One region of the Devosia yakushimensis genome, then DNA from elsewhere that is predicted to be linked to it. Evidence: riboswitches for the same ligand, from Rfam matches in the RefSeq annotation. Region 1 holds a riboswitch; each other region holds the start of a gene.
The links. Region 1 has a riboswitch for cobalamin ahead of QQL79_RS13875 (CbtB domain-containing protein). Riboswitches for the same ligand answer to the same signal wherever they lie in the genome.
Positions count from the first base shown of each region.

Region 2: another riboswitch for cobalamin. It lies ahead of metE (5-methyltetrahydropteroyltriglutamate--homocysteine S-methyltransferase); the one in region 1 lies ahead of QQL79_RS13875 (CbtB domain-containing protein).
Region 3: another riboswitch for cobalamin. It lies ahead of QQL79_RS00290 (LLM class flavin-dependent oxidoreductase); the one in region 1 lies ahead of QQL79_RS13875 (CbtB domain-containing protein).

Region 1 is NZ_BSNG01000001.1:2,861,819-2,865,970, reverse strand. Features, by position in the region: gene znuA (zinc ABC transporter substrate-binding protein ZnuA) at 1-899, shown strand, start outside; gene QQL79_RS13885 (DMT family protein) at 1,037-1,393, opposite strand; gene QQL79_RS13880 (DUF2164 domain-containing protein) at 1,471-1,725, opposite strand; cobalamin riboswitch at 1,872-2,083, shown strand; gene QQL79_RS13875 (CbtB domain-containing protein) at 2,137-2,334, shown strand; gene QQL79_RS13870 (CbtA family protein) at 2,362-3,099, shown strand; gene cobW (cobalamin biosynthesis protein CobW) at 3,096-4,152, shown strand, end outside.
Region 2 is NZ_BSNG01000001.1:757,162-761,313, reverse strand. Features, by position in the region: gene QQL79_RS03620 (LacI family DNA-binding transcriptional regulator) at 1-164, shown strand, start outside; tRNA gene QQL79_RS03615 (tRNA-Ile) at 197-272, shown strand; gene QQL79_RS03610 (hypothetical protein) at 402-560, shown strand; gene QQL79_RS03605 (GNAT family N-acetyltransferase) at 573-1,580, shown strand; gene QQL79_RS03600 (hypothetical protein) at 1,580-1,708, shown strand; cobalamin riboswitch at 1,762-1,950, shown strand; gene metE (5-methyltetrahydropteroyltriglutamate--homocysteine S-methyltransferase) at 2,142-4,152, shown strand, end outside.
Region 3 is NZ_BSNG01000001.1:64,600-68,751, forward strand. Features, by position in the region: gene QQL79_RS00280 (DJ-1/PfpI family protein) at 1-1,109, shown strand, start outside; gene QQL79_RS00285 ((R)-mandelonitrile lyase) at 1,221-1,616, shown strand; cobalamin riboswitch at 1,672-1,883, shown strand; gene QQL79_RS00290 (LLM class flavin-dependent oxidoreductase) at 2,208-3,236, shown strand; gene QQL79_RS00295 (ABC transporter substrate-binding protein) at 3,233-4,152, shown strand, end outside.

The sequences.
Region 1 (4,152 bases):
CCACCGCCTATGCGGCGCCCAATGTCGTGGCCTCGATCAAGCCGGTGCATTCCCTGGTCGCGGCGGTCATGGCCGGCGTTGGCGAGCCGACGCTGATCGTAAAGGGTGCAGCTTCCCCCCATACCTATGCCCTGCGCCCTTCTGACGCCCGCGCGCTCGAATCTGCCGATATCGTCTTCTGGACCGGCCATGGCATGGAACTCTTCCTGGCCGATGCCCTCGATACCCTGGCCCCCAATGCCGAAATCGTCGAGCTCGCCGAAGCGCCGGGCATTACCCTCCTGCCGGTGCGCGAAGGCGGCGCCTTCGAGCCCCATTCCCATGAAGGGGAGGGGGAAGATCACGACCATGACCATGAAGGCCACGATCACGATCATGAACATGACGCCGGTGACATGCATTTCTGGCTCGACCCGGAAAATGCCAAGCTGATGGTCACCGAGATCGCCGCCACGCTCGCCAAGGCCGATCCCGAAAACGCCGCCGCCTACCAGGCCAATGCCGCCACCGAAATCGTCGCTCTCGACGCCCTGGAAACCGAGATCGCTGCCGATCTGGCCCCCGTGCGCGACAAGCCCTTCATCGTCTTCCACGATGCCTATCAGTATTTCGAGGCCCGTTTCGGGCTTAGCCTGGCCGGCTCCATCACCGTCACGCCCGATGTCATGCCCGGCGCCGCGCGCATCGGCGAACTCAAGGCCAAGGTCGCCGAACTGGGCGCCACCTGCGTCTTTGCCGAGCCCAATTTCGAGCCCACCATCATCAAGGCCATCACTGAAGGCAGTTCAGCAAAATCGGGCGTCCTCGACCCCGAAGGCGGCGCTCTGACCGAAGGCGCGGACCTCTACCCAACCCTGCTGCGCGGCCTTGCCACCTCACTGGTCGACTGCTTGAAATAGGGGGATACCCCCCTCCTAACCTCCCCCTGATAGGGGGAGGGACCGCCTTGGTTAGAACTAGATTCCCACCCCAAGAGTGGAGAGATCCCTCCCCCTATCAGGGGGAGGCCAGGAGGGGGTACCCCGATGCCCGAACCCTATTTGATCGGCCCCTTGAAAATAAAAAACGCCCCCAGCGCGATCATTCCAAACCCGATCCCATGGTTCAGCGTCAGCTTCTCGCCGAAATAGAATACGGTGAACACCGCGAACACCGAGAGCGAGATCACTTCCTGAATGGTCTTGAGTTCGGACGGGCTATAGACCGCTTCCCCGATCCGATTGGCCGGCACCGCCAGCCAATATTCGAAAAACGCGATCCCCCAGCTGATCATCACCGCCATCCACAGCGCCGATGTCGGCCATTTCAAATGCCCATACCAGGCAAAGGTCATGAAGATATTGGACGCCAGCAGCAGCCCGATCGGAGCAAGGGTGGCAAAGTTGAAGCCCAAGGCTTCCTCCTGAAAACAGAACAGCCCGCACTTCTATCACCGCCACAGCACGTTTGAACCCTCTGGAGGTCGTGCCTCTACCGCAAATGCTTGGTCGGCTGCTCCAGCCCGAAAATATCGTCGGTCAGGCTATCGATCCGCTCCCGGATCAGGCCCTGCGCATCATAAAGCCCGCGGTTGTAGAAATAGGCGCCCATCTTGTCGACGAAGAACATCATCAGCATCTCAGCCGGAATGGCGCCGATCTGCTGGTCCAGCTCCTCGCGGAAATAATCCTGGATTTCGCCCACGATGGCCTTGGTTTCCTCGCGGCTGAATTTGATCGGCTTCATCTTTTCCTCCGAAATGTCTTGGGCAAAAGCTCTACCGCGAGTCGCTCCCCGCGCTGTCCGCCAAATTAGGCGCCGGCGGCCCATCCCCGCCTTGACCCCGATGCCCATTTCCCAGCAAGCGCGTTGCGGTCGGCCCGATTTAGTGGCAAACCAGTCCCCGTGTTGGTTCCCCGCGTCCGTTGTGGCAAGGGGATCAAAAGGGAACACGGTGCGACGTACCCATCAGGGCGCAAAACCGTGGCTGCCCCCGCAACTGTAAGCGGTGCATTCCCCTCTCATGCCACTGGCGAAAGCCGGGAAGGCGAGGGGAGTGGCTATCACTGCGAGCCAGGAGACCTGCCGGCACCTTGGAATGTCCAAGTATGAGCCGGGCGAAGAGCCCAATCTATTCCGCGCACGGAGGGTGCCGCCATGAATACTACGACCAATACCAATACTGCCGTTTCGAGCGGCCTCTCGTCTCTCTCGCTGTCCCAGCGGCTTGTTGCTGGCGCCCTGGCGCTGCTGCTGGGCTTGACCCTGCTGGTGGGCACCGGCTTTGCCGGCGATTACCGCCTGCACAATGGCGCCCACGACACCCGCCACGCCATGGGCTTCCCCTGCCACTGAGGTGGTAGTCAAAGAGAGAACCGAAAAATGATCCGCAATCTGTTCGCCGCTGCGCTTTTCGCAGCGCTGGCCGCTGGCCTATTGACCGCCGCCATCCAGCATTTCCGCGTCACCCCGCTGATCCTCCACGCCGAAACCTTCGAGGGCGAAGGCGGCCACAGCCACGCCGAAGGCACCGCCGAACACAGCCACGATGACGCCGCCGCCACCACCGAGGCCGAGCCCGAGGAATGGGCCCCGCAGGACGGCTTCGAGCGCACTGCCTATACGACCCTTGCCACGGTCCTCGCCGCTGCCGGGTTTGCCCTGGTCATCGGCGCGGTTTCCATGTTCGCCAATATCCCCATTACCTTTGCCAATGGCCTGCTCTGGGGCGCTGCCGGCTTCATCGCCTTCTCGCTCGCCCCCGCCTATGGCCTGGCGCCCGAACTGCCCGGCATGCCCGCCGCCGAGGTTTTTCCGCGCCAGCTCTGGTGGGCCGGCACGGCCCTGGCCACCGGCGGCGCCTTGCTGCTGCTCGCCAAGACCCGCGCCAGCTGGGCCATTGCCCTGGCCGTGGCGCTGATCGTTATTCCCCACATTATCGGCGCACCCGTCGCTCCCGATGAGCCCAGTGCCGTTCCTGCCCATCTCGCTACCGAATTTGCCGCCGTCACGCTAGGCACCTCGGCGGTGTTCTGGGCGCTGCTCGGCGCCATTTTCGGCCGCCTCAACGACCTCTTCGCCGCCCGTTCCGCCACCACCCCTTTGGGAGCCACCGCATGACCGAAAAGATCCCCACCACCGTCATCACTGGCTTTCTCGGCGCCGGTAAAACCACGCTTGTCCGGCACCTGCTGGCCCATGCGCCCAAGGGCAAACGCATCGCGCTGATCATCAATGAATTTGGCGATCTGGGCGTCGACAAGGACATCCTGGCCGGCTGCGGCGACGAAACCTGCCGCGAAGAAGATATGGTCGAACTCTCCAATGGCTGCATCTGCTGCACCGTGGCCGATGAATTCATCCCCACCATGCAGGCGCTGCTGGCGCGCCCGGAAAAGTTCGATCACATCATCATCGAAACCTCCGGCCTGGCTTTGCCCCAGCCCCTGATCCGCGCTTTCAACTGGCCCGAGATCAAGGCCCAGGTCACCGTCGATGGCGTGGTCACCGTGGCCGATGCCGCCGCTCTCGCCGAAGGCCGCTTCGCCGCCGATGAAGCGGCCATTAATCGCCTGCGCGAAGCCGATGAAATGCTCGATCACGAAACGCCCCTGGGCGAGCTTTTCGAAGATCAGCTTTCGGCCGCCGACATGGTCGTCATCAACAAGACCGACCTGGTCGATGCCGCGACGCTTGCCAATGTCGAAGCCAATCTGCGTGCCGAAATGCGCCCCGGCACGGGCCTCATCCGCGCCCATAACGGCCATGTCGATATCGCGGCCCTGCTCGGCCTTGGCCTCGGTTCGGAAGCCGATATCGCCAATCGCCCCAGCCATCACGAGCTGGAGCATGGTGGCGAGACCCACGAGCATGACGATTTCGACAGCTTCTCGTTGCGCCTGCCCGCCATCACCGGCAAGGATGAGCTGCTTGCCACCATTGAGGCCACCATCCGCGAGCATGACGTGCTCCGCCTCAAGGGCTTTGCCGCCGTTCCGGGCGCTGCCGCGCGCCTCGCCATCCAGGCAGTCGGTCCTCGCGTCACCGCCTATTTCGACCGCCCCTGGAAAGATGGTGAAGCCCGCGAGACCGCCCTCGTCGTCATCGGCGAAAGCCCCCTCGACCACGCCGCGATCACCAAAAGCCTTGAGCGCGCCATGGCCGCCGCGGCCT
Region 2 (4,152 bases), 2.1 Mb from region 1:
TCACCTGCTTCTCGCTGTCGCTGCGCGATCTCGGCATCGCCCTGGCCGAGGCCCTGCTCGCCACCATGCCCGCCTATGCTGCCCAGTATCCGCTGGGCGTCGTCCGCAAGGTCGTGCCCATGGAACTGGTGGAAGGCGACAGCGACAATGCCCTCCCCCTTTGACACGAGCCCCGACCCTGCTATGAGGCTGCCAAGGGCCTATAGCTCAATGGTTAGAGCCGACCGCTCATAACGGTCTGGTTCCAGGTTCGAGTCCTGGTGGGCCCACCATTTCCCTCGCCGACGCCACCGTTGATACCCGCCAAACTTATGCGGGCCTTATACCGGCGCGGCACAATCCCTATCGAGCGCTTATGCGGCCCTGGCCCATGCTGCCGGCTCCAAACTATGGAGTCCGTCATGTCTCGCTATCCCTGGTATCCAGAACTCTATCGCGCCCATATGAGCAGCGAACGGTCACACGCCATGTCCGGGCGCGCGGCCTGGATACTGGCTGGCCTGGCCGTTCTGGTTGCCGCCGCCTACGCCATTTTGTTCATCTCGCTTATTTTGGCCTGAGGAAACGCAGCCATGTCCCAGGCCCATTCTCTCAAGCCATATGACACCTTCGCCCGCCTGCGCTGGGCTAACCGCGCCGACGCAGAAGCCCTTTCCGCCCTTTCGGGTTCGGCGCGCGGCGGGGACTTTGCCGTCGAGAACCCCGACCAATGGCAACAGGTGCTGGACACCGCCAATCTCCGCGTATTGGTGGCGGTGGAATGCCAGATCCTCGTCGGTGCCTGCATCATGCGACACCATCCAAGCGCCGCTCTCGCCCGCCTCAGCTGGCTTGCCGTGACCCCGGCGGCACGCGGCCGCGGCATCGGCCGGCTGCTGCTGGAAACGACCATCGACAATGCCCGCGCCGAAGGCGCCGCAACGCTACAGACCGATACGCCCGACAGCGGCTCGGTGGCCGAACATCTGTTTGCGACCGCCGGCTTTGCCACCAACATGCACAAGACCGGGCTCAGCATCAGTCTCTGGAACGATCATCGCGCCCTCTCCTATTGCGACATCCCCCTGCCCGAGCATCCTCCGGTCAGCGCGGCCATGGCGCCGGCAGTGGCCTTGCTGACGGCGATGGGCGCCCTTGATCGCAGCTTGCTCATGACGCATCGCGCCGAGAAAGTGCTTGCCTTCGAAATCGGCGAGGGCGGCGACGAGCTGGCCAATATGGTGCTGGCCGCCGTGCGGCGCGGCTATTTCGTCCATCTCGATGCACCAATGGACATGCCCGAGCGGCTGGTCCCCGACTATGCCGAGCGCATTGTGACCGACGATGGCCCCCTCAATCCGGAGCGGCTGGTGGGCCGTCTCTCGCGCGGGCATCTGGCCGTGCTGTATCTGCAGTTTCCGCGGCTGAACGCCGATGCACCCTGCTGGTATCTGGTCAATGGCTTTGATGGCTATCTCTTCCGTATCGCCAATGTCTCGGCGCCGGCAAACCCAATCGAGGCCGTGACCGCCAGCGAAATGCGCGTGGCCATCCAGACCTCCAGCCGCGGCAAGGGATTTATCCTGGCCAAGGTGCTGTGATGACAAGGAAGTCGCACCCTTCTCCCGCCGAGCGCGCCCAGGATCGTGGCGCGCTCATGACCATGGCCATCGTCTGCGTGCCCGCCATCGTGGCCGCTATCGTCATCACGCTGCTGCAAGGCGGCTGACCATCATATAAAGATTTCTTTATATCCTTGTTGACAGCACGCGCAGAGGGCGGCATGTTTATGCTGCCCATGGTCTCCGCAAGGGGATAACAGGGAATCCGGTGCGGCCTCGCCAAGTCCGGAGCTGCCCCCGCAACTGTAGGCGGTGACGGATGTTCAGAATGCCACTGGCCCAGGGCTGGGAAGGCGAACATCCGGCAAGACCCGCGAGCCAGGAGACCTACCTTGGGATTGAATGCTCGCAACATGCCGGTCGGGCGGACCGGTCGAGGAATTGCCATGACGCCTAGCCAGACGACCACCACCGCAAGCCAGTTAGGGTTCCGAATGCGTCGCTCCTGACGCTCGCAACGCTACGTCCCTGATTTCGTAACCGCCCGACCATGGCCGCCACACGCGGCCGGTGGGCCATCACGCTTGCATCGGTATCATTATGACCAAATCAGCCAATCTCGGCTTCCCCCGCATCGGCGCCCACCGCGAACTCAAAAAGGCGCTCGAAGCCTATTGGAAAGGCGAGACAACGGCCGCCGCGCTCCTCGCCACCGGCACAGAACTCCGCGCCCGCCACTGGCAGCTCCAGCAGCAGGCCGGGATCGACATCATCCCCTCCAACGACTTCTCCTTCTACGATCACGTGCTTGATACCACCGCCATGCTCGGGGCAATTCCCCCGCGCTTTGCCGGGATCGAAGACCCATTGGCTCGCTATTTTGCCATGGCACGCGGCACGGCCGATGCCCCGGCCATGGAGATGACCAAGTGGTTCGACACCAATTACCACTACATCGTCCCCGAACTGCATGAGGGCCAGAATTTCCGCCTCTCGACCAGCAAGGTTCTGGACGAATATCGCGAGGCCAAGGCGCTCGGCATCGACACGCGGCCGGTTCTGGTGGGCCCCGTAACCTGGCTGAGCCTCGGCAAGGCCAAGCAGGACGGGTTCGATCCCTTGACCCTGCTCGATGCGGTCCTGCCGGTCTATGCCGAACTCCTCGCCGCCCTCAAGGCGGAAGGGGCCGGCTGGGTCCAGATCGATGAGCCGATCCTGGCGCTCGACCTCACCGAGGCCCAGCGTGCCGCCCTGCGGCAGGCCTATCACGCGCTCCACGCATCGGCACCCAGCATCATGCTGACCACCTATTTCGGCGCCCTGCTCGACAATACCGCGCTGGCCGTCGACTTGCCGGTCGCTGGCCTCCATGTCGACCTCGTCCGGGCACCCGAACAGCTCGTTCCGCTGCTGAAGGTCCTCCCGGCCGACAAAGTGCTCTCCATCGGCCTCATCGATGGCCGCAATATCTGGCGGGCCGATCTCGACCGCCAATTGGCCCTGGCCACCAGGGCCTGGGACAGCGTCGGCCCCGACCGCCTCGTCATCGCCCCCTCCTGCTCGCTGCTGCACAGCCCGGTCGATCTCGATGGCGAAACCGAGCTGGACGACGAATTGCGCTCCTGGCTGGCCTTCGCCCGCCAGAAGCTGTCCGAAATTGCAGCGCTGACATTGGGCATCCAGCGAGGCCGCGGCGCAGCCCGCGATGCCTTCGACGCAAGCGCCGCCGCCATCCGCTCGCATCGTCAATCGCCCCGCATCCATCAGCCCGAGGTCAAGGCCCGTACCCGAACCTCTATTGACCTGAACCGCGGCAACGCCTTCCCCACCAGGCGAACGGCCCAGCGCCAGCGTTTCAACCTGCCGGCCTTCCCCACCACCACGATCGGCTCCTTCCCGCAAACCGCCGCCATCCGCGAGCAGCGTGCCGCCTTCAAAAAAGCCCGCATTGCCGAGGCCGATTACGAGACCTTCCTCGAAGCCGAAACCGAAAAGGCCATCCGCATCCAGGAACGCATCGGCCTCGATGTGCTGGTCCATGGCGAGTTCGAGCGAAATGATATGGTCGAGTATTTCGGCGAGCAGCTCGATGGCTTCGCCTTCACCAGAAATGGCTGGGTCCAGTCCTATGGCTCGCGCTTCGTCAAACCGCCGGTGATCTATGGCGATGTGTCCCGCCCTGCCCCGATGACCGTGCGTTGGTCGGCCTATGCCGCCTCGCTCACCGACCGCCCCATGAAGGGCATGCTCACCGGCCCGGTGACCATCCTGCAATGGAGTTTTGTCCGCGTCGACCAGCCTCGCGCGGAGACCTGCCGCCAGATCGCACTCGCCATCCGCGACGAAGTGCTCGATCTGGAAGCGGCAGGCATCGGCATGATCCAGATCGACGAGCCGGCCCTGCGAGAGGGCCTGCCCCTGCGTCGGCGCGATTGGGAAGCCTATCTCCGCTGGGCGGTCGATTGCTTCCGCATCACCGCCTCCGGCGTCGCCGACCAGACCCAGATCCACACCCATATGTGCTATGCCGAGTTCAACGACATCATGCCCGCCATTGCCGAAATGGATGCCGATGTCATCTCCATCGAAACCTCCCGCTCGGACATGGAAC
Region 3 (4,152 bases), 2.8 Mb from region 1:
CCGTCGTCATAATCGCGCTGGCCCTGGGGCTTGGCGGGTTCGGCATCTGGGTGGGCAATCTGCCGCCCGGCTCGACGGCCGCTCCCATGCCGGTGCCCGCTACCGAAACCGCCGCGACACTCCAGGCCCTGGCGCCCCGCAACGAGCGGCCGGTCATCGCCATTATCGGCCTCAACGACGCGACCGAGACCACCGATTACCTGATGCCTGCCGGCATATTGCGCCGCGCCGATATTGCCGATGTGCAGCTCCTGGCCACCGAGGAGGGGCCGGTCAGCCTTTATCCGGCGCTCAGCGTCCTGCCCGACGCCACCATTGCCGCTTTCGACGCCGCCCATCCGCAGGGGGCCGATTATGTCATCGTGCCGGCCATGAGCCGGGATGATGATCCGGCCGTCATGGCCTGGCTGCGCGAGCAGGCGGATAAGGGCAGTACGATCATCAGCGTCTGTGCCGGCGCCAAGGTGGCCGCCGCTGCCGGACTACTCGAGGGCCGGCGCGGCACGACGCACTGGTTCTACCTCAAGGAGCTGCTGGGCGAGCATCCGGGCATCCATTACGTCGCCGACCGGCGCTTTGTGGTCGATGGCCGCATTGCCAGCACCACCGGCATCAGCGCTTCCATCCCCATGGCGCTCACCCTGATCGAGGCGATCGCCGGCCGCGCCAGGGCTGAGCAAGTGGCGGATGAAATCGGGGTGGGCCAATGGGACGCCAGCCATGACAGCAGCGCTTTCCGCCTCACCCGGCCCTTCGTTACCGCCGTCATGGGCAATGTGCTGGCCTTCTGGCAGCGCGAGGAGATCGATCTGGCGCTGACGCCCGATTTCGATGCCGTGTCGCTGGCGCTGGTCGCCGATGCCTGGTCGCGCACCTATCGCTCCCGCGCCCTGACCAGTGCCCCGGATGCCGAGCCAATCGCCGACCGCGACGGCATCCGCATCCTGCCCGACCGCATCGGGGCGGCGGGCGCCGCCATCGCCCCACCGGGCCTCACCAAACCCGCCGCAGCGCTCGATGCGACATTGGCCGAAATCGCCGGCCGCTATGGCGGGCCCACGGCCAATGTGGTGGCCATGCAGCTCGAATATCCGGCCAAGGCACTTTGATTGATGCGCCTGGTCCATAAGCGCATGCGAAAAATGGCGGCTAATCTCCGGGCCGGGCGGGCGCTATAACAGGTCTTTGTCAGCGGCGGAGAGCCGCCAAGGAGCCTGGTCATGAAGATTACCCGCGCGGGCGCGACGCCATCCAATAAAGGACCGGCCGATTGGTTTACCGGAGCCGTGCGCATCGATCCGCTCTTCCAAACCGAGCCAGGCCGCACCCAGGGCGCCTCGGTCACCTTCGAGCCCGGCGCGCGAACGGCATGGCATACCCATCCGCTCGGGCAGACGCTGATCGTCACCGCCGGCGCGGGCTGGGTGCAGCGCGAGGGCGGACCGGTCGAGGACATTACGCCGGGCGATGTCGTCTGGTTCGAGCCCGGCGAAAAGCACTGGCATGGCGCCCGCGCCACAACCGGCATGAGCCATATCGCCATCCAGGAAGCGCTCGATGGCAAGGTGGTGGAATGGCTGGAACAGGTCGCCGACGAGGACTATCGGGGAAACTGAAGCCTCTTGCGCCGCCCGGCCCCTTGGCGCCCTTGCCCTCGCCTCGTCGCCGTGCCATTGAGAGGACAGCTTTGGTTCCGCCAATGATGCGCGGATTAAAAGGGAACACGGTGCGGATTACCCATCAGGGGCCAATACCGTGGCTGCCCTCGCAACTGTAAGCGGCAAGCCTTTCGCAGACACGCCACTGGATCGAACCGATCCGGGAAGGCAGCGAAAGACATCCGAGCCGCGAGCCAGGAGACCTGCCCAAGCGCAAGACCATGAAGCTGGGCGAGGTGTCCCGGCAGGGGGCAGGGAATGAACACGCCACAATACCGGGCGGGAGTACAGGTCTTTGCATCCTCGCATGAGGATCAAAGGCTCGATGCATCCTGATTTTACTCAATATTTTGCGCCGCTAGGGGTGCTGGACCTGACATCACCCACGGTGTCATCCCGGCGAAGGCCGGAATCCATGTCCGCATCTATCCCCGACCACCGGGGCAGGTGGATGGTCCGCAGCATGGATCCCGGCCTTCGCCGGGATGACACCGCGCATCTAAACACCCCCAGAGCAAACGCTTTGGCCACACCGGCCTCCACCCAACCATGAGAGTGGATATTGCCGGGTTCACCCGCGGCGCCAAGGCGCTTGATCATCAGGCCGTGCTGGGCTTTTGCGCGCGCATGGACCGATTGGGCTATGATGGTATCTGGTTCAACGAGTTCCACTTCCAGCAGCCGCCCGATCCCTATCCCTCGACGCTCCTGCTGGCCGCGAGCATTTTTGCGCGCACCGAACGCCTGCGGGTCGGCACCTCCATCGTGGTCCTGCCGCTCTATCATCCCTTCCTGCTCGCCGAGCAGGTGGCGCAGCTCCATTTCCAGAGCGGCGGCCGGTTCGATTTCGGCATCGGGCGGGGCACGTTTCCCACCACCTTGCAGGCACTGGGCATTGAGCCGGCGCATTCGCGCGCATTGTTCGAGCAATCCTTCGCGCTGATGCAGGCAGCCTGGCATGGCGCCACGCTGGCGCCGGCCGATGGCATCTGGCCCGCCTCGGATCATGCGGTGGGACCGCTGCTGGCGCCGGGCGAGCGGATACCGGTCTATGTGGCGGGCTCGACGCCGGAAACCATGGCGCTCTGCGTCACCCATGGCCTGCCCTTGCTCTTGAGCCTTGAGCCCTCCGAAGTCCGGCAATTGGGCGTTTATGATGCCCTCACGGGCAATGTTTCCGGCCGCTATCCCGCCGATTTCTCGATTTCGCGCTATGTCACCATTGCGGCGGATAGAGCCGCTGCGCTGGAGGCCGTCGATGGCCTGCTGCCCCGGCTCTATGACCGCCGCCTTCGCTATGCCAAGGCGCAGAACCGGCCGCTCGAGACCATCAGGCCCATTGATCGCGACGCCTTTCTCAACCAGCAGATGATCTCAGGCAGTCCCCAGGATTGCTTCGAGCAACTCACCGCCCTGCGGCAGGCCACCGGCATCGACAGCATCAGGCTGATCTTCAATTGCAATGGCGAGATTGCCGACGACGAGGCCGAGGCCATGGCGAGCCTGTTCGGCCGCGAGGTTCTGCCCGCGCTGCAAGCCCTTCCCGAGATTTCATTCCAACCCGAGGCCGTTTCATGACTCTGCATGGTTTTTCCCGCTCCATCTTTTTGTCCGGTGTCGCCGCGCTGGCGCTGGCAATGCCTGTCCTGGCCCAGGATGGGCTCTATCCGCTGACCGATGACAATTGCGGGGTCTCTACGGTCTATGACGCGGCGCCGCAGCGCGCGGTGACGCTTTCCAACAATGCCACCGAATTGATGCTGGCCCTTGGCCTCGAAGAGCAGATGGCCGGCACGTCCTACATGGCCAATCTCACCATCAGTCCCGCCTATGCCCAGGCCTATGCTGGTATTCCGATCCTCTCCCCGCTGGTCGCCACCACCGAGCAGCTGATCGATGCCGAGGCCGATTTCGTCTATGCCGGCTATCCCGATGGCTTCAGCGAATCCCGCCATACCCGCGACCAATTGCACGATCTGGGCATGAAGACGCGGCTCAATGTGGAGGGCTGCAATCTGGGCGCCTTCGGCTTCCCGCAGCTGTTTGACGAAATCCGCTCCGTGGCCGGCATTTTCGGCGTGGCTGACCGGGGCGAGGTGCTGATCGACGCTCTCTCTGTCCGTCTCGATGCGGTCCGGATCGCCTTGGGCGATGCCCCGTCCATTCCGGTCTTTATCTATAATGGCGGAGACAGCGCGCCCAATGCCGTGCTGGGCAATACGCTGCTGTCACAGGCCGTGGCCGCGGCGGGTGGCGAGAATATCTTTGCCGATGTGGCCAATCGCTATGGCGCGGTGAGCTGGGAACAGGTGGCCGAGCGCGAGCCCGAATATATCGTGGTCTTCTATTCCGGTACGGCCGGGGGCCAGGCGGTCGCCGATCCCGACAAGGAACTGGGGCAGGCCCGCATCGATATTCTCAAGGCCACGCCCGCCATTGCCAATGTGCCGGCTGTGCTCAATGACCGCTTTATCCTGGTCAATTCGGTGCAGGG